Methanosarcina acetivorans C2A: one gene and its partners. Each later gene encodes a partner of the first gene's protein in a complex. Links are inferred from orthologs where the notes say so. Each region holds a gene or a part of one and is shown in the gene's direction. Other genes may lie near its edges.

Evidence for each region. Proteins that work in one complex are often made in the same cells at the same time.
Region 2: the proteins of MA_RS00580 (region 1) and rnhB are in contact, whole or in part, in a crystal structure (PDB 3P83), measured with the Archaeoglobus fulgidus proteins. The link is inferred for Methanosarcina acetivorans C2A from one-to-one orthologs. Residues at the interface, in WP_010877842.1 of Archaeoglobus fulgidus: Val39, Ala42, Asn43, Val44, Ala45, Met46, Leu125, Asp168, Ser194, Asn218, Tyr219, Pro220, Ile237, Leu238, Ala239, Pro240, Arg241, Ile242, Glu243, Ser244; in WP_010878125.1 of Archaeoglobus fulgidus: Ala74, Ile178, Ala179, Ile183, Arg190, Ser195, Asn196, Leu197, Arg198, Gln199, Lys200, Thr201, Leu202, Asp203, Phe205.
Region 3: the proteins of MA_RS00580 (region 1) and fen are in contact, whole or in part, in a crystal structure (PDB 1RXZ), measured with the Archaeoglobus fulgidus proteins. The link is inferred for Methanosarcina acetivorans C2A from one-to-one orthologs. Residues at the interface, in WP_010877842.1 of Archaeoglobus fulgidus: Asn43, Val44, Ala45, Met46, Pro120, Arg121, Pro123, Leu125, Gln151, Met192, Ser194, Asn218, Tyr219, Pro220, Ile237, Leu238, Ala239, Pro240, Arg241, Ile242, Glu243, Ser244; in WP_010877775.1 of Archaeoglobus fulgidus: Lys326, Ser327, Thr328, Gln329, Ala330, Thr331, Leu332, Glu333, Arg334, Trp335, Phe336.

The regions. Positions count from the first base shown.
Region 1 is NC_003552.1:133,481-141,537, reverse strand. Bases 3,048-5,913 are described here. They hold MA_RS00580 (DNA polymerase sliding clamp), read left to right. Parts: upstream 3,048-4,044; coding sequence 4,045-4,782; downstream 4,783-5,913. Other genes in these bases: priL (DNA primase regulatory subunit PriL), read left to right, coding at 4,790-5,905; MA_RS00585 (transcription factor S), read left to right, coding at 3,418-3,732; MA_RS00590 (NUDIX domain-containing protein), read left to right, coding at 3,048-3,440. In the rest of the region: MA_RS00605 (archaetidylserine synthase), read right to left, coding at 1-553; MA_RS00600 (phosphatidylserine decarboxylase), read right to left, coding at 555-1,181; artA (archaeosortase A), read right to left, coding at 1,187-2,056; more of MA_RS00590, read left to right, coding at 3,024-3,047; MA_RS00570 (glyoxalase/bleomycin resistance/dioxygenase family protein), read right to left, coding at 5,941-6,405; MA_RS00565 (SDR family oxidoreductase), read left to right, coding at 6,688-7,455; MA_RS00560 (cobyrinate a,c-diamide synthase), read right to left, coding at 7,706-8,057.
Region 2 is NC_003552.1:2,418,991-2,425,872, forward strand. The notes cover bases 3,207-6,008. They hold rnhB (ribonuclease HII), read left to right. Parts: upstream 3,207-4,172; coding sequence 4,173-4,844; downstream 4,845-6,008. Other genes in these bases: MA_RS10205 (acetolactate synthase large subunit), read right to left, coding at 3,207-3,444; MA_RS29360 (hypothetical protein), read right to left, coding at 3,448-3,576; MA_RS10220 (right-handed parallel beta-helix repeat-containing protein), read right to left, coding at 5,100-6,008. In the rest of the region: MA_RS10200 (PAS domain-containing sensor histidine kinase), read right to left, coding at 1-1,161; more of MA_RS10205, read right to left, coding at 1,693-3,206; more of MA_RS10220, read right to left, coding at 6,009-6,164; MA_RS29765 (hypothetical protein), read left to right, coding at 6,538-6,612. UniProt on the Methanocaldococcus jannaschii protein: Endonuclease that specifically degrades the RNA of RNA-DNA hybrids.
Region 3 is NC_003552.1:4,907,766-4,914,841, forward strand. Bases 3,207-6,202 are described here. They hold fen (flap endonuclease-1), read left to right. Parts: upstream 3,207-4,194; coding sequence 4,195-5,211; downstream 5,212-6,202. Other genes in these bases: MA_RS24830 (clostripain-related cysteine peptidase), read left to right, coding at 3,207-3,826; MA_RS20895 (cation diffusion facilitator family transporter), read left to right, coding at 5,236-6,202. In the rest of the region: MA_RS20875 (hypothetical protein), read left to right, coding at 1-59; MA_RS20880 (hypothetical protein), read left to right, coding at 1,499-1,801; more of MA_RS24830, read left to right, coding at 1,901-3,206; more of MA_RS20895, read left to right, coding at 6,203-6,243; MA_RS20900 (beta-ribofuranosylaminobenzene 5'-phosphate synthase), read right to left, coding at 6,370-7,076. UniProt on the Methanocaldococcus jannaschii protein: Structure-specific nuclease with 5'-flap endonuclease and 5'-3' exonuclease activities involved in DNA replication and repair.

The DNA.
Region 1 (8,057 bases):
AAACCGCAGCTACAAAAGCAAGGACCCTGATATTCCGGATCTTGGGATAACTTACGGAACTCACCATAAGGATAGAAAGGGCTAAAGTCAGAGCCAGCAAAAAGGTTATACCTACGATACTTTCTCCAAGCAAAAGATAGGTAACCAGCATAATACAACCTGCAGTGATGGGGAGTCCTTCAAATCCGGGCTTCGAGGTAGATATCGTAGAATTGAAACGGGCGAGCCTTAGCACTCCGCATACAGCATAAAAAGCTGCAAATATCGCGACAAGAGGGTCCTGTTCTCCGAATTCCAGAAAGATAAGAAGAGCGGGAGCGACCCCAAAAGAGACTGCATCGGCGAGGGAGTCGAGTTGCTCCCCAAGTTCTCCTCCTTTGAACCTGCGGGCGATGTATCCGTCTGCTCCGTCTGCAATTGCCGCAATCAGGAGTAAGATCAAAGCAAAGCCAAAAGAGTTACTCTGGGCAGCTACTGCAATGGAGCCAATCCCGCAGATCAGGTTCAAAAGAGAGACCAAGTCCGGGAGCCGTAACATTTGAAATACGTTCATATCAAAAGTCCCTGTCATTTTTTATTGTTGCTATAACGGTTTTGCCTGCAAGCACCCGCTCCCCTTTACAGACTGTAATATCGAAATCATGAGGAATTGTTACATCGACTCTTGACCCGAAACGGATCATCCCGATCCGCTGTCCCTGTTCTACACTGTCATTCACATTCGAATATGTGACAATTCTGCGGGCAATAGTGCCTGCAATCTGTGTGACCTCTACATCCCCGTACTTGCTATGAATAATGAACTCGTTTCTTTCATTCCTTTCCGAATCCTTACAAAAAGCGGGGAGATAACCGCCTTTCTTGTAGGTAATTTCCCTGATTTTTCCGGAAATCGGAGCTCTGTTTACGTGTACATTCTGAAGAAACATAAAAATGCAGATTTTCCTGTCTCTGATGTCGATAACCGTACCATCGGCAGGAGAAATCATATAAGCGTCAGAGATTTCCACCTTTCTTTCGGGGTCCCTGAAAAAGATAACCATAAAGAAAGTTAATGCCATTCCCATGTGAGCTGCATGATTAAGGAATGGTAAACTATCCGTTGCCCATGAGAGAATTGCAAACAGGGCAGTTGCGGATGCAGCTGCGAAAAGCCAGGGTTCGGATCCTTTTGCAATCATTGATTTCAATCCCCAGCAAATCTATGCAGAAGATATTTCAATTCTTCGGAAAGTATTACCCAGAGGCCATCGATCATTCTCAGCAACTCAGGCAGAATCTTGAGTACTGCATATGAAATTGCAAAGAGAGCAATCCCTGAACCCGCCTTCGCAATATAGTTATGGGCAATCATGAAACTGTCAGCCCCAAACCACTGTTCTCCATAAGCTATAACCACAAAAATATCTCTGATAAGATTAAGCACATAGATCACAGGAACGGATACGATGAAGGCCATGGCCAGACGGTTCAGGGGCGCTTTGACCGCACCTATTAACCCCATAAAAAGAGCTATACTTTCAATTGCGGTACATGCAAGGATAATCTCAACCGTATAGCCGTTAAGGGTTATCATATTCCAAGCTTTCAAGGATGCCGGAATTTCGAAGTATTGAAGAACCCAGAGAACCTGTGAGGTAACATTTCCAATAATCCAGGTATTCAGGGTAGAGAAATTTGCAAATGGGAAATAAACAAGAGCTCCAAGAGCACTTGCACTCGTAAGCATTGAAGTTATGTCAAGGGAATCTCCCTCAATCGGAGCTGAAACTTTTGAGTGTACCACTTCTCTGTTCTGTTTTATGAGAAGAGGGCCTTCCCTGTACTCCCGAAGCATGATATACGCCACAAGTAAGCAGAACAGGGCAAATAAAAATGTAAGGACCACATTGGCATAGTCCTGGATCTCGATGTAGTGGAAAGGCTGATAACCCCAATGAATGGAAAACACACCCCACCCTATTCCCCCTAACAGTTTACGAACTCTTGAGGTTCTGGGGATAACGGATGACGCAATCATTAACCCGACTGCAAGCCAGAGTACACTTTCTATCATTTTTCACGCACCTTTTTGCCCGGGCCGAAGACATTCCAGATTCCCTTTTTCTTCTGTGGTACTGGAAAATCCCGAACAAGTTCTGAAGTTTCCGGAAAGTAAAACATGAAATTCCCTAAAATAATTAATAGATTTCCATAGAGTTTCTATAAGTAACTTGAAGTTTTCATAATTATAAGTATTAAGGAATTCAAAGCTTATGGATTTTATCGATATAACGGACTTACAGCCAGTGGACTATATAGCCAGCAGATTCACAGCCTTATGAATTGTTACCCTTTGAGAAGCTGTGATCGGGTACTGGCAAATACATACCTTATTGCAGATCATAGGCAACTGACATAACTCGCACATATAAATACCTGCGCAGATTTCTACAGTCAGCATTTGAGAATATTGAGAGCCCTGTAGATAGGTAACAAATTTCTATTATAGAAAAATAACGATTATAACCTTAGTTCCGCATTTTTAAGCGCATAAATGTCGCTTGATGTCGACTCATGCGCTTAAACATAAGCACATAAGATGTAAGGTAATATTTTTTAAATCACAATCATCTTGACCTCTCAGATTTGGGGAAAAGCATATATGCGCCTAAAAAGACGGAATTCAGGTTATAAAGTCTCTATTTATAAGAAAAATGATCCAGATAAAATGGTTCTTAAAAAATTGATAAAGAACTTTTTGGGAACCTGTAAAGGAGAAACCTTTAATAAAGACTACTGTATAAGTGACTTTTTTTCTTGATAGAACTCGGCTCATAGCCCTGAGACCCAAAGAATAACTCAAAACAGAATTGAGAAGAATAAAAAAGTTGATAAGAATAATTGAAATATGATGACGAATTTCTACAATAGGCACTATACTAATATATTATTTTACCTGGCGATGCGCCAGAAAAAGCTAATCAGGAAGGAGATTAGCAGAAGAAAAATATCTCCCGGAAAGTGAACTTCGAAGGCGTTTTATGAAACATAATACCCCCAGCCTGACCGTTGATGCTGTAATTCTCTTTAAAAACAAGCTTGTTCTGGTGAAGAGAAAAAACCCTCCGTATCAGGGAAAATTTGCCCTTCCTGGCGGCTTTGTCGAAATAGGGGAAAGTACAGAAGAAGCAGCGTCCAGGGAAGCTTTTGAAGAAACTGGGCTTTCCGTAGAAATTCTCAAACTTATCGGTGTCTATTCCGACCCTGAACGCGACCCGAGAAGGCATACGGTCTCGGTGTGCTACCTTGCGAAAGGATACGGAGATTTGAAATCAGGCTCTGACGCTGATGCCGCTGAACTTTTTGAGTTTGATTCTGTTCCTGAGCTGGCTTTTGACCACAATAAAATGATAAATGACGCAAAAAGTGATATTAATGCAATTCTGTACCAAATGTAAAAGTATGATGTTTCCTAAAGACGGCAACTACCATTGCAGAAAGTGCGGAAACACAATACCGATTGAAAGTGACGCAAAGGGTTTTGTCTCCAAAGCCAAGATTGACGATCACGAAGTAGTAGTACTCGAAGGGGAACAGACTTCAGGCCTGCCAACAACGAATGTAAAATGCCCGGAGTGCGGAAACAACACTGCAGCCTGGTGGCTCAGACAGCTCAGGTCTGCTGACGAGTCCGAGACCCGTTTCTTCAAGTGTACAAAGTGCGGGTTTACGTGGAGAGAGTACGACTGAATTTCATAATTTTTCCTTCCGGCCCTTCTAAAAAACGTAGTTCTGGAAAATGTGCTTCTGGAAAACTAATTCTCAGGTCAGAACTTCTTTTATGTTTCAGGCAGAGCCTGAAGCTTCCTGATTTTCTGACCAAGATTTATATAGTTGCCGGGACTTTGAATCTACTGGTTTAACCCGATTCAATATATGGCTACTTATTCCGATTCGGGGAGTTTTCCTCAAAAGGAAAGAAAGTTCCAAATTGTAAGGAAATTTATATATCCAAGGATAGATAAGGGTTTAAGGCTTAAATTTATTTGATGGAGAAGAATCATGTTCAAGGCAGCAATTAATGCAGAGCTTCTGAAAGACGCGATTGCCGCACTGGCTGTAATTGTAGATGAGGTTAGATTCAAAATTAAACCCGAAGGAATTTCGGTAAAAGCAGTTGACCCGGCCAATGTTGCAATGGGAATTTTTGAACTCGGGTCATCGGCTTTTGATGAATACAGCGCTGATGAGTGTGAGATCGGACTTGACCTGAACAAGATTACCGACCTTCTGGGAATTGCGGATAGGAACGATACAGTCAGGATGGGACTTGAAGAAGGAAGCAATAAACTCCTGATCGATGTAGGAGGGCTGTCCTATACTCTTTCTCTGCTGGATCCTTCAACAATCCGTGCAGAACCCAGAGTTCCCCAGCTCGAGCTGCCTGCCAAAGTTGTCCTGAACGGTGCGGACCTCAGGCGTGCCGTAAAAGCCGCAGAAAAGATAAGCGACCATATGCTCATGGGAGTCTCCGGAGATACTTTCTATATGGAAGCTAAGGGCGATACCGATCAGGTCCGCCTGGAGATGGGCAGAGACCAGTTAATTGACCTGAAAGCGGGGGAAGCCTGTTCCCTCTTCTCTCTGGACTACCTGACAGATATAGTCAAGCCCACAAACAAGGTAAATGAGGTTACACTCTCTCTTGGCAGAGATTTCCCTATCCTGATTGACTTTGAAATTGCGAACGGTGCAGGAAGAATATCTTACCTTCTGGCCCCAAGAATAGAATCAGACTAAGGATGGCATGCAGGCCGAAAAACTTGCATATTACCCATTTATTTCAGAAGCGTCTGCCCATGTTGGAGATCTGGGAATTTCCCTGGAAAGCCTGCTCAATTCGCGGGCTTACAGGACCGCAAGAGCTCGCGGAATAGAAAGAGTAAAGGAAGCTCTTGAAGGGGAAATCAAAAAGCCCCCCGTATCAGAGGAAGCCCAGGTGCTCTCGGAACTCCTTTCCTATCCCTTTGCCAGGATGCTGGTCGCCTGCGTGGATGACCAGCTCTTTACCCGGCGCTATGCCCTGGCAGAAGCCAAGGCTGCCTATACTTTTTTGAGAAACGAAACCCCGGACTTTTTGCTCGAATTCGGAGAAGACTTCGGAATCTCGGCAGAGATCAGGGACTCCCATTTCAGTATGCATTTTACGGACTATATCCGCTTTTCCAATTCCCTCAAAGAACCTTCCTGGAAACTGACAAACCGACAGTTCAGGGCAGGGAAGATAAAAATAACAAAGGAAGAGTTTGCAAGGCTTCTTGAAGAAGCAGTCAGGGAAAGAATAGAACAATCCTTCCCCATCCCGGAAATCCCTCCAGAAGTCTCCGCTTTCTGTGCCCCCTATGTCGCCGAAATAAAGGAACAGTTTGAAGTCCAGAAAAAGAAATTCGGAGCTACGGACTTCGGGGCAGTTGAGCCCGAACTCTTTCCCCCATGTATTTCCCATGCTCTTGCAAACGTACAGGGAGGGGTTAACCTTGCACATTCGATGCGTTTTGCAATGACTTCATTTCTCCTGAACGTAGGGATGTCCGTGGAAGAGATCCTGAACCTCTTCAACGTCTCCCCCGACTTTGACGCGGAAAAGACCCTCTACCAGATCGAACACATCGCCGGGGCTACGGGCAACGAGTACAAACCCCCTGCCTGCGATACCATGCGGACATACGGCAACTGCATAGGAAAAGACGGGCTCTGCGCAAAGATCAGCCATCCACTCGGGTATTACGAGAGGAGGATTTTCCTGAAAAATAAAGAAAGGGAAAAAGAAGAGGGAAAAGAAAAAGGAAACGAAGAGAAAAAGGAAAAGAGGGAGGAACATGAAAAGAAGAACGAAAAAGGAAATGAAATTAAGGAGAAATGAAAAAGGAAAATAAAAGGCTGCAAACTATTGGCTATTCACAAAAACTGCCTTATAAACTCCTCAGGCATTGAGGTGCGTTTTGAGGTTTCTTCAACCGATAGTCCTTCCCTAAGGAGTCTTTTTACCACGCTTTCCATGGGTTCCCCAATTTCAACGATGTGCATATCAGGATCGTAAAATCTGATAACTCGCTGTCCCCAGGGCTGTTCTTTTAATCCGTGTACATATTCAATGGAATCAATGTCTTTCAGCTTTTGAAGGAAACTATCTAAATCAGCCTCTTCAAAATATAATTCAGAGTTATTTGATTTTTGAGCAATGTCGTTTTTGTTTATGTTTATTAAGTCTGAAAAATGCGACTTTAAGTGTATCACAAAACCACCCTCAAATGATACGTTTTCACCAAAGTCGTACTGTACTTTTTGATCGAGAACTTTTTCGTAAAAGTTCCTGGAAATTTCCATATTGTTGGCAACAATAAGCGGACATATGAATTTCATTCTATTACCTCCTTTTGTAGCGAGCATGATACTGGATACTGATCATTATTCCAAATTATTGTTTATATACGGTTAAAAACTGTTCAACAAATCTTCTCAGTATTCATTCAAAGTATCCGTTCCGGTACATTACTTCTGTTCCTAAAAATTACTTTGGTATTTATTAATCTCAGCCTGGCAGGCTGAAAGTATCAAATTCGAGGATAACACACAGTACAACATACAAACATTTAAAATGAGCAAAGAACTCTAAAATGTAATAAAAAATAGGAGGATTGGGAAATGAAAAATCTATTTGATTTAACAGGAAAAGTTGCTATTGTAACAGGTGCTTCCTCAGGGCTTGGAGTAGAGTTTGCCAGAGCCCTGGCAAATCAAGGTGCAAATATTGCTATAATTGCACGCCGTGAAGAAAAATTGAAGGAAGTACAGAAGGAAATTGAAAAACTTGGAGTAACCTGCCGCTATTACCTGTGTGATGTGATGAAAACAGAACAGATTAAGAATGCTGTGGAGCAGGTAGTAAAAGACTTCGGAAGAATAGATATCCTTGTAAACAATGCCGGTCTCGGACTTGTTGATGCTGCGGACAAAACAACTGATGAAATGTGGCACAATATGATTGATACCAACCTGAATGGGGTTTATTTCTTTGCCCGCGAAGTTGGGAAAATAATGTTAAGGCAAAAACATGGAAGAATCATTAACATCGGGTCAATTCACTCAACAGTGTCAATGAAAGGATTACCGGTTACAGCTTATTGCTCGACAAAGGGTGGAGTTTTAATGCTCACCAAGTCTCTGGCAACTGAATGGGCAAAAGAAGGCATTACGGTTAATGCAATAGGACCCGGTTATTTTGCTCTTGGAATGGCTGAAGGAGTTGTTGCTGATCCGGAATTTGCAAAAATTATTGAATTTATGTGTCCGATGGGACGTGCGGGACAGTCCGGAGACCTGGATACTACCGTTGTTTACCTCGCATCCGATGAATCAAAATATATTACAGGCCAGATAATTACAGTTGACGGCGGCTGGACAGCACTTTAACGCAAAAAGTTGTTGATTTAAAAAGCTGAATTCTATAAAGAATTGAGTTATTTAAAGAACGAGTTTCGAATTTTTCAACCAAAAAAAGAAAGAATAATACAGCCAGTAAAAAGAGAGATTTGAAAAGGGTATTCTTATCTCTCCTATACTGCTTCAACTGCGTAAGATCCTGAACTTTTACTCGAGTCCTGAACCTGAACTAAGTCCTGAACCTGAACTGAGTCCTGAACCTGAACTGAGTCCTGAACATTTACCTTTTTTTGTATTCCCTGCATTTTCCCACGAACTTATCTACCGGGAAGCTGGCAGGATGGGAGTGCATATACCCTGCGAGGGTATTGTGTTCCAGAAGCCCGTCAAAACCGTTCTGTATGCCTTTTCCGCGGATCATTTCGTATGCAAACCTGGCATCTCGGTCGCATTCCGTAAGGGAGTAATGGAATTCGTGGCCACGGATATTGCGGGAAGAGAGGTTCCTGTCAAGAGGGCGGGCTTCGGTATATCCGAGAGCTTTCAGCCGGTTTGTCATGCGGGTATTTGCGGGCACAACATCAGCCAGTTTATAAGTCCTGTCATCGACCTCATAAGTTCCGCAGAGATAG
Region 2 (6,882 bases), 2.3 Mb from region 1 along the record:
TACAGCATTGCTTATAAGGTTGTAAAGGATTTGCTTGAACATCATTTTGTCAGCATAGAAGCTTTTTATCCCGGAGTCGACCTCAAAATTAAGGGACAATTTTTTCCCGGATACCCGCGGACGGAATACTTTTTCGATATCTTTAAAGATCTTTGTAAACTCGAAATTCTCAGGTTCCAGAAAAGTCTTTCCAGCTTCTATTTTTGAAAGGTCAAGGATGTCATCTATGAACTGGAGCAGGTGTTTGCCGCTGATTGAAATATTATTAATGTATCTGGCCTGGCGCTCGCTAAGTTTTCCGGAGCTATCTTCAAGAAGCAGATCCGAAAACCCGATAATTGAATTAAGGGGTGTCTTCAACTCATGACTTACGGTGGCAATAAACTCGCTTTTAGCCTGGCTGGCATCTTCGGCAATCCGGACTTTCAGAAGGGCGTCTTCGGCTCTCTGCCTTTCAGTGATGTCCCGGCTCACTCCCACAAGCCCTATAAAGTTCCCCGTTTCGTCGTAAAGGGGAGCTTTTACAGTCTGCAGCAGGACTTTCCTCCCGTCAGGGCGAGTTGCCCACCTCTCCCGGATAATCGCTTTCCCGGTTTCAAATATCTCCTTATCCTCGGCATTGAGAAAGCTGGCTACTTCTTTAGAATAAAAATCCGGGTTCTTCTTCCCCACAACGCCCTCTGTCGGCCTTTTCACAAATTCACAGAAGACAGGATTACACCCCAGGTAAGTCCCTTCGGGATCTTTAAAAAAGACGGCATCAGGAATTGAGTTCAATAGTCCGGAGAGCATTGACCTCTCCCTACTGAGTTTCTCCTGCATCTCTTTCCTCTTTTCCACTTCAGCCTTTAATTTTTCAACGCTTGCCACTGTGCTTACCCATTTCAGTAGCCCTGCAGCAATCAACACGTAACTGACCGGGCCTCCAAGAAAGGCTTTTAAGAAAATATTATGCAAAGGGCTCACAGGGTTTTCTCCAACCAGCCGTAAACTTTCATACAGATCCGCAAGATGCCCTGCAAATAAAAGGAAAAATCCGGCGATAATAAGGAACCAGCCTTTCCGGGAAATATTTGCACTTTTTCGACCAATACTCCAAAAATAGAATATGATTATTAGCAAGGTAAAGGAACTCATAACTTCCAGACTCACATCATCCATGGCAGATCACCCAAAAATACTGATTCAATGGCTTTTTTCAGAAATATTCACACATGCTGCAAATACATGATACCCATGATACCTGATAATAGTTTATAAAGATACCGGAAAAAAGCTTCCTTTTTCTTTATAAATAATATATAAATATTTCTATCACATCAAAAAAACAAATTTCAAAAAGTAATTCCCTGTTTCGGGAAAAGGTAAGGGCAAGACTTAGAAGTAATTCTGGGAGTAATAGTACCCCCTTCCCCGATAAAGAAACAATTATTAATGGGCAAAAATTAATGGGCAAAACCTGTTCTTTTCCCTAAATAATGAGACAGCCGAGAATGATACTCACAGGAATCCATGAAGCCGGAAAAGGTTCTATGATCGAGTCCATCTGCATATAAGGCATAAAAATTGAGAGCCTAAATCGATTTCGCAGCTCCCACAGCGCAGAATAGACAGTAGCAGCTCTTCCGACAAATAGCCTAGTTTTTTTTCATTCCCATAGCAGTCACTTTTTTGTCAATACAGGGCTTGAAATCAGATAGGCTGCGTCAGCTGTCCCAGCTTATCGGTGAGCCTGATATTCTCTGAATAGTCGACCGGACAGACGACCACTGAGACCACATCTTCGGCAAGAGCCTTCTTGAGCGTTGGCAAGAGGTCGGCAGCCACCTCAATGCGGTAGCCCCTGGCCCCGAAGCTTTCGGCGTACTTGACAAGGTCCGGGTTGCCGAAATCGACAAAGGAATGGCGCCCCAGTTCCAAGTCCATCTTCCACTTGATCAGGCCGTAGGCGTCATCGACCCAGACGAGTACAACGAACGGGATACGTTCCCGTATCGCAGTCTCCAGTTCCTGGGAATTCATCAGGAAGCTGCCATCTCCCGTTACGGCGAGCACCTTCCGGTCAGGATAAGCGAGTTTCGCGCCGATCGCCCCGGGCACAGCAAACGCCATCGTCGCTAAACCGTTCGAGATCACACAGGTATTCGGCTGATACGTCGGGTAGAGGCGGGCCATCCACATTTTCAGGGCACCGGTATCAACCAGCGCGATATCCGAATCCCCCATGGCCGCGCGGATGTCGGAGACCAGCCGCTGCGGTTTGACTGGATATGCATCGGCACGTGCCCCATACTCGAGCTCTTCCCTGAGCAGGTTACGGATTTTTCTGTCCTCGGCATCCAATCCCTCTTTCGGAGTTATTATTGCGGCTAGCCCGTCAAGCGCAGCCGAGAGGTTCCCCTCAACACTGACGGTGACGGGATAGTGAGCATCGATCTCGGCCGGGTATCGATGCAGGTGCAGGATCTTCTTGTCGGCATTGGGGTTTATGCGTACGGGATCGAACTCCTGGAGATCATAGCCGACGCAGACGATCACATCCGCCTCATCGAATCCGAAGTTCACGTAGTCATGCTGCATGAACCCTATGGTGCCCAGGGAGTTGGGATGGTCATCAGGGAAGATACCCTTGCCCATGAACGTGGTTGCAACCGGGATCCGAAGGCGTTCGGAGAACCGGACAAGAGCGTCCCCGGCGTAGTCTCGCACTGCGCCATGGCCTGCGAGGATAATCGGTTTTGTCGCCTCTTGCAGGACTTGAGCTGCGCGTGTAATCTGTGCGGACCCTGGCATACTGTCCGCTTCATCGGACCGGGCAAGCGGGCGCAAGCCGGTGAGGCCCGAGATTGACTCTACGTCCTCAGGAACGCAAAGATAGACGGCACCCGGCCGCGAAGTTTGGGCTTTCTCAAACGCTTCCCGCATCATTTCGGGTATGGCAGCGGAACCGATAATCATCTCGGCCCATTTTGTAACCGGCTTGAACATGTTCAGCAGATCGACAACCTGATGAGTCTCCTTGTAGATGCGGTTGAGGCTGACCTGGGCGCTGATCGCCACCAGAGGGGTGCTGTCGGTGAAGGCGTCGGCTGTTCCCAGAAGCAGATTAATAGCACCCGGTCCCAGCGTGGATATACAGACACCCGCCTTGCCCGTGACTCGACCATAAATGTCAGCCATGAATGAAGCACCCTGTTCATGGCGCACCACAATGAAGCGGATAGTTGAATCTCCTAGAGCATCGACGAACCTGATGTTCTCTTCACCTGGAAGCCCGAAAATGTACTCGACACCCTCATTCTCGAGGCACTGGACCATGAGCTGAGCTGTAGTGAGAGTGGTGTCCTCTGCCACAATCTTCTCCTTTACTTCCTGGCTCTTGTCTGCCGAGCTGGTGTCCCTGTGGGCCGACACAGCTTCGTGCAGACATCCGTGAGGATCCATCGATCATCCTCCTGTGCTCTCGCAAACCACGTCATCCGCTTCGTGATGTGATCGGGTGCGTTGTGTCTTCCGGCTGTAATGCGTGCAGCCTCTGTGGTGGTTATTCCTGTGACTCTTTCTGTTGCCTTTCATTTCATTCCCCTTCCCCTTTATACTCATACATAATTATAATTATAATTGTATATAATGATTTTAGTTTTCAGGATTGATTCATTCCGTCACAGAACAGACCCTGAATGATTCCGCCAAAGGACAGACCCTGAATGCAAAAGCCGCTGGTACTAACAGGAATAAGATAGTTGCTGTAGCTTTAGTTCCTTCAGGAATAGACATGCGGTTAAAAGCTCGCTCCAGTAACTCCACAAACAGAAATTATAGGAACCAGCATACATAAACCAAAAGTTCTTTTAAAATGGATACCTATTCTTGCAACCAGGGAACCATTATACCCTATGAACAAACCAGCACCTACGCTGGGTCCTATAAGTACTAAAAGGATTAATATGACGGCCCGACATAGAGTCCAAAACGGACACAAAACAGAGAAAAAAGCCATTGAATTGATTCGGTTCCTGATTGGAATTCCCTCCGAGGCCTGATACAACTATGCCTATGTCCAGTTGCAGAGATCCTTTTTCTACTCCCCTTCCACCCATTATATTATTACTTTTCCTGATCCGTAAAACTTACAAAAGCCCTCTTCTCTCAAATCAGGAGACAGCCAGAAAATGATGATCGCAGGAATTGATGAAGCCGGAAAAGGTCCTGTAATCGGGCCCATGTGCATAGGAGGCGTAAAAATCGAGGAGTCCAGAGCCCATATACTCAAGGTGCTTGGAGTTGCCGATTCCAAGAAACTGACGCCGAAAAAAAGGGAGCAGCTCGCATCCCAGATCAAAAAACACGCCGACGGTTTCTTCATCCTTGAGATCACCCCTGCTCAGATTGACGAACTCCGGAAAATTATGAGTATGAACGAGATCATGGTTATCTGTTTTGCAAAAGTTCTCGAACAGCTGAAACCGGATATCGTATATGCCGATGCTGCAGACGTAAAAGCCGAACGCTTTGCCGAAAACCTCCGCAGGCAGTACGCAAAAACCAACCCTGCCCACGCAAAGAAAATAGAAATCATCTCTATGCACCAGGCCGATGCAATATATCCTGTAGTCTCGGCAGCCTCGATCATTGCAAAAGTACGCAGGGACGAACTCATCGAAGAGATCAAAAAAGAATGGAGCGTAGACTTCGGAAGCGGTTATCCCTCAGATCCTAAAACAAAAGCTTTTCTCTTGAAATGGGGAAAAGAACACGACGGGAAGTTCCCAGAAATTGTCAGACAGTCCTGGCAAACCGTAGAAAACATAAGGGAAGAACTGGAAAAAGCCGGAAAAAAGTGAAATCCGGAAGAAAAGTAAGGTCCAGACTTGAGAAATACAGACTTTTATAAAACGCCTTCAACAGCCTGTCTGGCAGTTCTCTGCAAAAAAAAGAAAAGAGAAAAAGAATATGAGACTCCTCAAGAGTACGAAACTCCTCAAGAGTACGAAACTCCTCAAGAGTACGAAACTCCTCAAGAGTACGAAACTCCTGAATTCTCCTCTATCTTTTTAAATTTCATCCTTTCTCTTCTTTTATGTTGAATGAAGATTTTTTTAATTCGTTACAAATGTCTCGTTACCATCAACTTCACTCTCGTTTTCGGAAACCTCATATGAAGAAGTTTCATTCATCAGAGGCATGTAATCTTTACTCCCGGTTGTTTCATTGATAACGTACGGAGTGTCACCTATACGGTCTCCATTAGCGTCGTCTCCCGAATATTTGTCCCAGTAGTTGCCTGTTGAACTGGTGTTCCAGAAGTTAGTACCCTCATCCTCAGCATTGATGTAGTTGACGAAATCGTTCATGTAGACCGTGTTATCAGAGGAATCATTAAAGTATGCTCCAACACCATTCAGGTATAAGGAATTATTAAACAGAACATTGGACTTAGACTTCAGGGTAAAGATTCCATACTCGTTCTTAGAAATCGTGTTTGACGTCAGAGCGTTCATGTCGGACGCTTCAAGGGAAACTCCTTTTGTATTTGAGTCAGCTGTGTTGTTCATAAGGGTGTTATTTGCAGAGTTATACAGCAGGATTCCCATATCATTTGTTAGCATAAGGTTGCCTAACAGTGTGTTATCTTCAGAATTCTCAAGAGCAATCCCCTGATATCCCAGACTTACAAGGTTATTGACCAGGTAGTTTTCCTTAGCTCCTGTGAGAGAAATTCCCACATCATTCATTATCAGAGCGTTGTTGCTCAACGAGCAGTTTTCAACTCCTTCAAGGTAAATCCCTACCTCATATTTGTCCCCTCCGGAAGACACACCGGAAATAAAGAAGCCGTCTATTGTGACGTTGCTTGAGTTAACGTAAAAAACTTCTTCATCCAAAACCGTACCCAGTACATAAATGCGTTTTCCCGGAGCCTCTGACGAGGAGTTTGCAAGAATTGAAACTTTCTTTTCGACCTTTACGTTTTCCTTATATATTCCGGGGTTTACGAGAATCGTGTCTCCTTCCTGTGCATTATTAACAGCTTCCTGAATAGAGATGTAGTTTCCTCCCCCATTTGAATCTACGGAAATAACCGCAGCGGCTGTCGAGATTGTGACTGATCCGAGTATGAAGAGGAAAATTAAAAAAGCATTCAGAATTGCTTTTCCTTTCATTAACCAATGCCCCCTATAGTTGATTAAATTATACACATAGAAAAATAAATAGTGTATTATAATAACTCATAAGAATATAAGTTAAAGTAATAAAAAGATTTTGAAATATGTGTTCTGAATAATAAATCTGAACTTTCGTTTACTATCCCACCTAAATACATTCTCATGCAGTCGGAAAATCGGTTTAATGGAGGGACGCAAAGATCTAAAGAAATGATCCAAGGAACAGGAAAAAAATCTCTGTCACAAGGCCCATAGAATTAAACCGACGTCTTCAGATAAACCAATTTCTTCATATCCATAAGCTGGTCGAATAAATTAAAAATCAAAAAGCAATTACCCGAAACTACTTGACGAAAATAAAATAATCTCCATGCACAAGGCAGATGCAACCTCCCCTATGGTCTCGGCAGCCTCGATCACCGCAAAAGTGCGCGGGATGAGCTGATAGAAGAGCTCAAAAAAATGGTGTACAAAAAAATGATGTACAGACTTCGGAAGCGGCTATCCCAGGCCCCGAAGACAAAACTTCCTCAAAAATAGGAAAAAAATAGCACTGCGGAGAATTCAAATATACTGTCAAACACTCCTGACAGACAATTGAGATATAAAAGAAGAACTGGAAAAAATTGAATGAAAACCTTCCGAAAGATTTCCTGAGTTCTCAAGATTTCCTTATAATTCGAAAAAGAAAAGGGAAAAGAAAAGGAGAATTAAA
Region 3 (7,076 bases), 4.8 Mb from region 1 along the record:
AGCTCTCAAGCAAAGTTGATAACGCAGTATATGAATTCAACCGCAGAAAATACCACTGATTTCTGCTCACAATCTTATTTTTCCCTGCAGGCATAAATATGGCAAGATTTCTTCCAATATCTGGGTTTTACCCGGAATTCAGATAGTATCTGGAATCTACATATTTGTCTGGAATCTAAATTATCTAAAATCTGTATCGTCTAGAATCAATATGTATATAAATCTACATACTATTCAGGTCCAGATGCTACCCAGAATTTACTTTCCCATTTTTTCATACCAGTTGTACCCTGATTTTTTAGAAAGTGAAATATTAAGGGAAATATCTGCTGTTCTGAGAATGTTTGACGACTCTGTGTGATCAGAATTGGTACTTTTTTTCGTGTTTATCCTCCTGACCCTACCAGCCTTGTGAACACTTTCTATTTAAAAGGAAATCGGATATTAAACCTATTAGATTTAGTTCTGAGAATCCAATTTAATCTTTTTAAATAATTCTGAGAATCCAATTTAATCTTTTTAAATAATTCTGAGAATCCAATTTAATCTTTTTAAATAATTCTGAGAATCCAATTTAATCTTTTTAAATAATTCTGAGAATCCAATTTAATCTTTTTAAATAATTCTGAGAATCCAATTTAATCTTTTTAAATAATTCTGAGAATCCAATTTAATCTTTTTAAATAATTCTGAGAATCCAATTTAATCTTTTTAAATAATTCTGAGAATCCAATTTAATCTTTTTAAATAATATTTCTCATTTAATCCACGAATTAACATTAAAATAGATATATATGCCTATTTATTTAGATTAACTTTTTTAATACGAGAGTTTCTCCGATATTATTTTCCCCTCAATTTTCGTCTTTCTATCAAATGTTTTTTATCTCTTATCCTGTTTTTTCTTTTCATGGCTTTATCTTTTCACAGTTTTATCTTTGTCTTTGTATTCAGACCCTATTTTATTCTTCGGGAATCCTTCAAACATATTTCGTTCCATTTCTTCCTTTTTTTCATCAGGGCGCTTTTTAAACGGTTTTTATCGTTAATCAACGATCACCATAAAAACTCCCAAACGTTTTCATTTCAAAGTATCTTTTTAGGCGGACACTTTGTGTGATTCATACAAATTAACTGTTCTGCGGCTTAAAACCTGAAACAAACAGACAGAATTAGAAAGAAAAGTTGATATACAAGTTTTGTAAAAGAGGTCCTGGTTTGCATTTTAGTTGGTTTAGAGTGGATAATACTTTCAGGCAAATACATAATAATTTATGTTATTAAACCTTAGATAAAATGATATCTCATCCGAACATTTCGGACGCAGGCAGCATGATTTAGCAAAGTTTATATATCGGATATTCTGTAGTGGATGAGAATATCTGAAGCCTAAAAGTAGATAAATATATTAAAATTGATATAGTGCATCGTAAGTTATTATTACCCAGAGTTAGTATATTGATTACCTTGTGTAAACAGGTAAAGAAGGAAAGCTAATATGCACCTCAATCTTGAACCGATTGGCATCATCAAAAAGGTTGCAAATAAGTCGGAGATTTTGATTTATTCTGATTTTGAGCAGGTCATACGAAATATCGTGTCCAAAATAGGAGAAGGAGCCGAAATGGGCCAGAAGATTCTGGTTATTCACAAAAATAATAGCAAAAAACAAATAGATGGTCACCAGGTCCAGGTCACAAAGGCAACGCTTCTGGAAAGGAAAGGAAATCTGCTAACCATATCCAAAATAGAGGCAAATGAAGATTCTGTAATTGATGTCCGACTTGATCTTACCGCCTGACATCCTCAGACTTCGACATATGCCGACAAAAAATAGAGGTTCTCAGATGTTCTCCTTTTCTCCTGAATAGCTTGGACTGGGATTCACGGAGAGCTGAGTTTGGGAGGGGAATTCCAGAAAGCAAAAGTTGCTTCAATTATTTTTATGATAATTCTTTTTTTGCTACTTAGCGGAGGCTGTCTGAAAGAAGAAACAGATTTTGAAAATCCCGGTGGCGGGACTGAAATCAAAAGTAACTATTCTACAGTATACAAAAGCGATGTTCCGAAACGCCAGTTATCTACTGTGGTTGCGGTTTATATGGTCGGAAGCGACCTTGAGTCTTCAAACGGGTATGCCAGCAAGGATATCTTTGAAATTATTGATGGAGCCTCCATGCTGAACGGAAATGAGACTGAAATTCTCATAGCTTACGGAGGAGCTGCTGCGGAGGGATGGGAAGGTATGACGATCGCAGAGCTTGAAGACCTCAGAAAGGACAGCGAAGATGGGGTCATAGGCAATGAGGAAATCCACAGGAGGGCATATCCCCATGCAAACATGGGAGATGACGCAGGGCTTGAAACCTTTCTTTCGTATATCCGGGAAAACTACGAGAGTGAAAGTACCCTGCTTATTTTCTGGGACCATGGAGATGCTTACAGGGGACTTTGCTTTGACGAAAATAATGGGTATGACAGGCTGGAGCTGCCTGAACTGAGCGACGCCCTTGAAGCCTCAGGAATGTATTTCGACCTTATCGGTTTTGATGCCTGCCTCATGTCCACCCTTGAGCTTGCAAGAACAGTTGAACCTTATGCCGATTACATGCTTGCCTCCGAGTCAATCGAACCCACCCACGGCTGGGACTATGTTGCTTTCATCGGGTACGTCTCAGAGTCTCCCGAAGCCTCTGCAGAAGAAACAGGCAGGGATATTATTGACAGCTACCTGGAGAACCCCTCACATGTGCCCCCAAGAACCCTTTCTCTCCTTGATCTTTCCAAAACCGAAGAGGTATTGCGGAACGTAGATTGGCTTGCAGAGGATATGTGGACAAGCTTTTCGAACTCAAAAGGGTATTGCGGGCTTGGGGCATCTGTTACGAAAGCCCGGAAGTTTGGAGTCGAACCGAAGAAAGGCTCTGAAATCTCAATGGACCTGAAGAGTTTTGCCCTGATAATCGGGGAGGAAATGCCGGAACTTGCAGGTAGATCTGATGCCCTCATAAAATCGCTTGAAGATTTTGTTATCTACTCAAGGCAGGACGGCACAATGCCTGAAGCATACGGGGTTGCCGTATATTCGCCCCAGACTCAGGGTAGCTACTCCACGTATTACGGCAGGGTTTCCATTTCAGAAGCATGGTCGGAATTCCTTGACGGTTATGCCATGAAAACCTGCGCGGACTTTACCGAACCCGGCATTTCAAAATCCGGAGATGCCTTTTCAGTAGAAGACGATTCAGGGCTGGCTTCGGTAGACCAGGTCTACTTTATAGCTTCTCCGGAAGGCCCGATTCCCATAGGAAGAATGCCCCTTACCTGTTCGGGAGGCACGAACTACAGCCTTCCTCCCTGGAAAGGGGAATGGATTTTTGTAGAGAACTCCAAAACGGGGAAAAGCTCTCTTATTTATGCAGCCTGCGAAGGAGAAAGCGAGAATGGAGGCAGAATATTTAATGTCGAACTGGGGCTTCAAAGAGGTGGGGAGTTCAGATCCTGTCTTACTCAGCTTTACCTTGACACTCTCAACGGGACTGTCAGGGCTTACATGAATCCCTACGAAGTCCTTGACGACGGAAACATCCTGTTCTCAAAAGAAGTTCTTGAACCTGAACCCGGAGATATTATCACTGCATACGCCCCTATCTACGGAGAAACCGGCATTAAGTACTGGACAACACTTGGCAGACTTAGAGTGGACGAAAATACGGCTTTTGTCTATGACTTTCTGCCTGAAGGGACCTATTATACCGCACTCTATGCAGAAGATTACCGCCTTAACTTCAATATGAGCGAACCTGCGGAGATCATCCTGGAATAAATTTCCTGAAAATCCTCCCATGAAGAATTTCCTGAAAATTTCTCTCCCGAAATAATTGCCTGAAAATTCCCTTTTTAATTCTCTTCCATCTAAAAAAGCCGTTAATCTGGCAACAGGCATAAAACTTCGGTACACATAAAGTCTATCATAGTCTATCATCCAGAAAATAAAGTATCGGAAGCGAGATGCCAGGAACAGGATACCAAGAGCAAGATGCTGGGAGCAAAATGTAAAGAGCAACAGGTATCCCCTGATTAAAACTATCTGAGGATCGTAAGTTCCCGCAGGCAGTAAAAGAGTTTAAACCAGAGAGTAAAAGTAATGAAGCCTGAGGCTAAAAAAGAATTTCATACACAGGAGGGAAAAATATGGGCACGGATATAGGAGATCTGCTTCAAAAAAGGAAAATAGAGCTTTCTGACCTCTCAAACAGGGTGGTTGCAGTTGACGCATTTAACACCCTTCACCAGTTTTTGAGCATTATCCGCCAGAGGGACGGAAGTCCTCTGGTTAATTCAAGAGGGAAAGTGACCTCTCACCTTTCCGGGCTGCTCTACAGGACAGCAAGCCTGGTTGAAGCTGGTATCAAACCTGTTTTCATTTTTGATGGCAAGCCCCCTGACCTGAAATCCGAAACCCTGAGCCGGAGGAAAGAAGTAAGGGAGACTTCCCTGGAAAAATGGGAAAATGCAAAAGCAGAAGGGGACCTTGAAGCTGCTTATAAGTATGCTCAGGCTTCTTCCAGGGTCGACCAGGAAATAGTTGAAGATTCAAAATACCTCCTCGGAATAATGGGCATTCCCTGGATACAGGCGCCCTGTGAAGGAGAAGCACAGGCTGCCCACATGGTTCTTAAGAAAGACGCAGACTATGTTGCTTCACAGGACTATGATTCCTTTCTTTTTGGAGCCCCGAAAGTTGTCCGGAATATGGCTGTCACCGGAAAGCGCAAGCTCCCTGGAAAGAATGTCTATGTGGATGTCGAACTTGAAGTGATCGAACTTGAGGAAACCCTCAGGGCTCTGGAGATAAATAGGGATCAGTTAATCGATATTGCAATCTGCGTGGGTACGGACTATAACAAAGGACTGGAAAAAGTGGGCCCCAAAACCGCCCTCAAACTGATAAAAAAGCATGGAGATATCCATGCCGTGCTCCGGGAAAAAGATATGGAAATCGAAGGTCTGGACAGAATAAGGAAACTTTTTACCCATCCTGAAGTTACCGAAGACTACGAAATCAAATGGACAAAACCGGATTCCGAAAAACTCATCAAATTCCTCTGCGAGGAGAACGACTTCTCCACAGACAGGGTGGAAAAAGCTGCAGAACGCCTTAAAGCAGCTTCAGGAGCAAGGCAGAAAACCCTCGACCAGTGGTTTTGAAGAGTTTTAGGCGCAGAGGGAGATATGAGCCTGACAGGACACGAACCGGAGCATTCGGGAGAAGAGCACTCATATTCCCATGTTCACGGAGTGGTGGATCCCGAAATTCTTTCCACGGATAAAGGGCTATATGCGATAAAATGGTCCTTTGCAGGCCTGATGCTAACAGCGCTCCTTCAAATTCTTGTCGTCTGGGTTTCGGGCAGTGTAGCCCTCCTTGCCGATACGATTCATAACTTCGGGGATGCGGCAACTGCAATCCCCCTGGGTTTTGCTTTCCTGCTCTCCAGAAAAAAACCCAACAAAAGTTTTACTTACGGCTACGGCAGGGCAGAAGACCTCGCAGGGCTGCTAATCGTTTTTCTTATTTTTCTAAGCGCAGCAGTTGCAGCTTATGAATCGATTCACAGGCTTCTTTCCCCCCAACCTGTAGAGTATTTATGGGCTGTGGCTGCAGCTTCAATTATTGGATTTCTGGGAAATGAACTTGTGGCAAAATTCAGGATAAAAGTAGGAAAAGAAATAGGAAGCGCTGCCCTAATTGCCGACGGATACCACGCGAGGGCAGACGGGTTTACCAGCCTTGCCGTGCTTTTCGGAGCTCTGGGCGTCTGGTTTGGGTATCCACTCGCAGACCCTGTAATCGGGCTCTTGATCACAGTTGCAATCCTTCGTATAGTCTGGGAAGCTGGCAAATCCGTTTTTTCTCGCATGATGGACGGGGTTGATCCTCAAATTGTTGATGATATCCGACAGGTAGTAAGCCAGGTAAAAGAGGTCAAGGATATTACGGAGGTAAGGGTACGCTGGATAGGGCACAGGCTTTATGCTGAAATCAATATCGCAGTGGAATCAGGGCTCTCTGTTAAGGAAGGGCATGAAATTGCGGTAAACGTGAGACACAGGATGCTCCACGGCCTGAATTACCTGTCAAACGCAGTCGTACACGTAGATCCCCTGGGAGCATCCGGAGAGAACTTTCATCGCCTTCCTGGGCACGATTCCGAGGTTTCTCCTCCTGACTCGCACTGAACCTGCGGGCTTCCGGACTCTAAACGATTTCAAAATAATTTAACCCGGATTATATCCCGGGTTTTAAGTATCGGACTTAAAGTATCAGGCTTTAAGTATCAGATTTTAAGTATCACGCTTTAAGTATCAGACATTAGAGATCTCTGCTCCACTGTTCTTTGCCCGGGTCATCATTGTGATTCCACCGACCGATTCGTCAAGCATTTTCTGGACTTCGGCCTGTAGCTGCCTGCCTTCTTCCCTGTTATCCACAAAAGCATAAACTACAGGTCCAAATGAGCTTACTCCGGCGCCGTAACTCCTGCTCCGCATAAAAGAGGCAATGCTCTTGACGAAATCAGGCCAGATCAGACTCTCACTTTTGTTGAAACCCACAGTCTGGACATGGTTTACCGCAGCTCCGAAACTTTCGATATCTTCTTCGATAACTGCAGGCATCATCTTCATGAGTACCATGTGTGCAACCTCCCTGACCTCCTCTATTGGCAGAGGGCAGAATTCCTGAAACACGTCGATCTCCTGCTGGTCGTGCATGCCCTTGTCATTGGGAACTGCAATAACAATATCCCAATCCGGAAAATCCTCTCTGAAAAGTACAGGTCCCGGAGGCACCCTGCTGGCGGCTGATGGCATGAAAGCCCCTTTGTCTTTGAACCTGTGCCCCCCATCAACTATGAATCCGCCCTTTTCAAAAGCTGTTACTCCTATACCCGAGGTTCCCCCTCTTTTTACGGCAAATGCAAGTTCTCGAACGTCTTTTTCAAGTCCGTACAGTTCATTCACAGCTGCTGCCACAGCCAGGGCAGCCTGAGTACCTGATCCAAAACCCACGT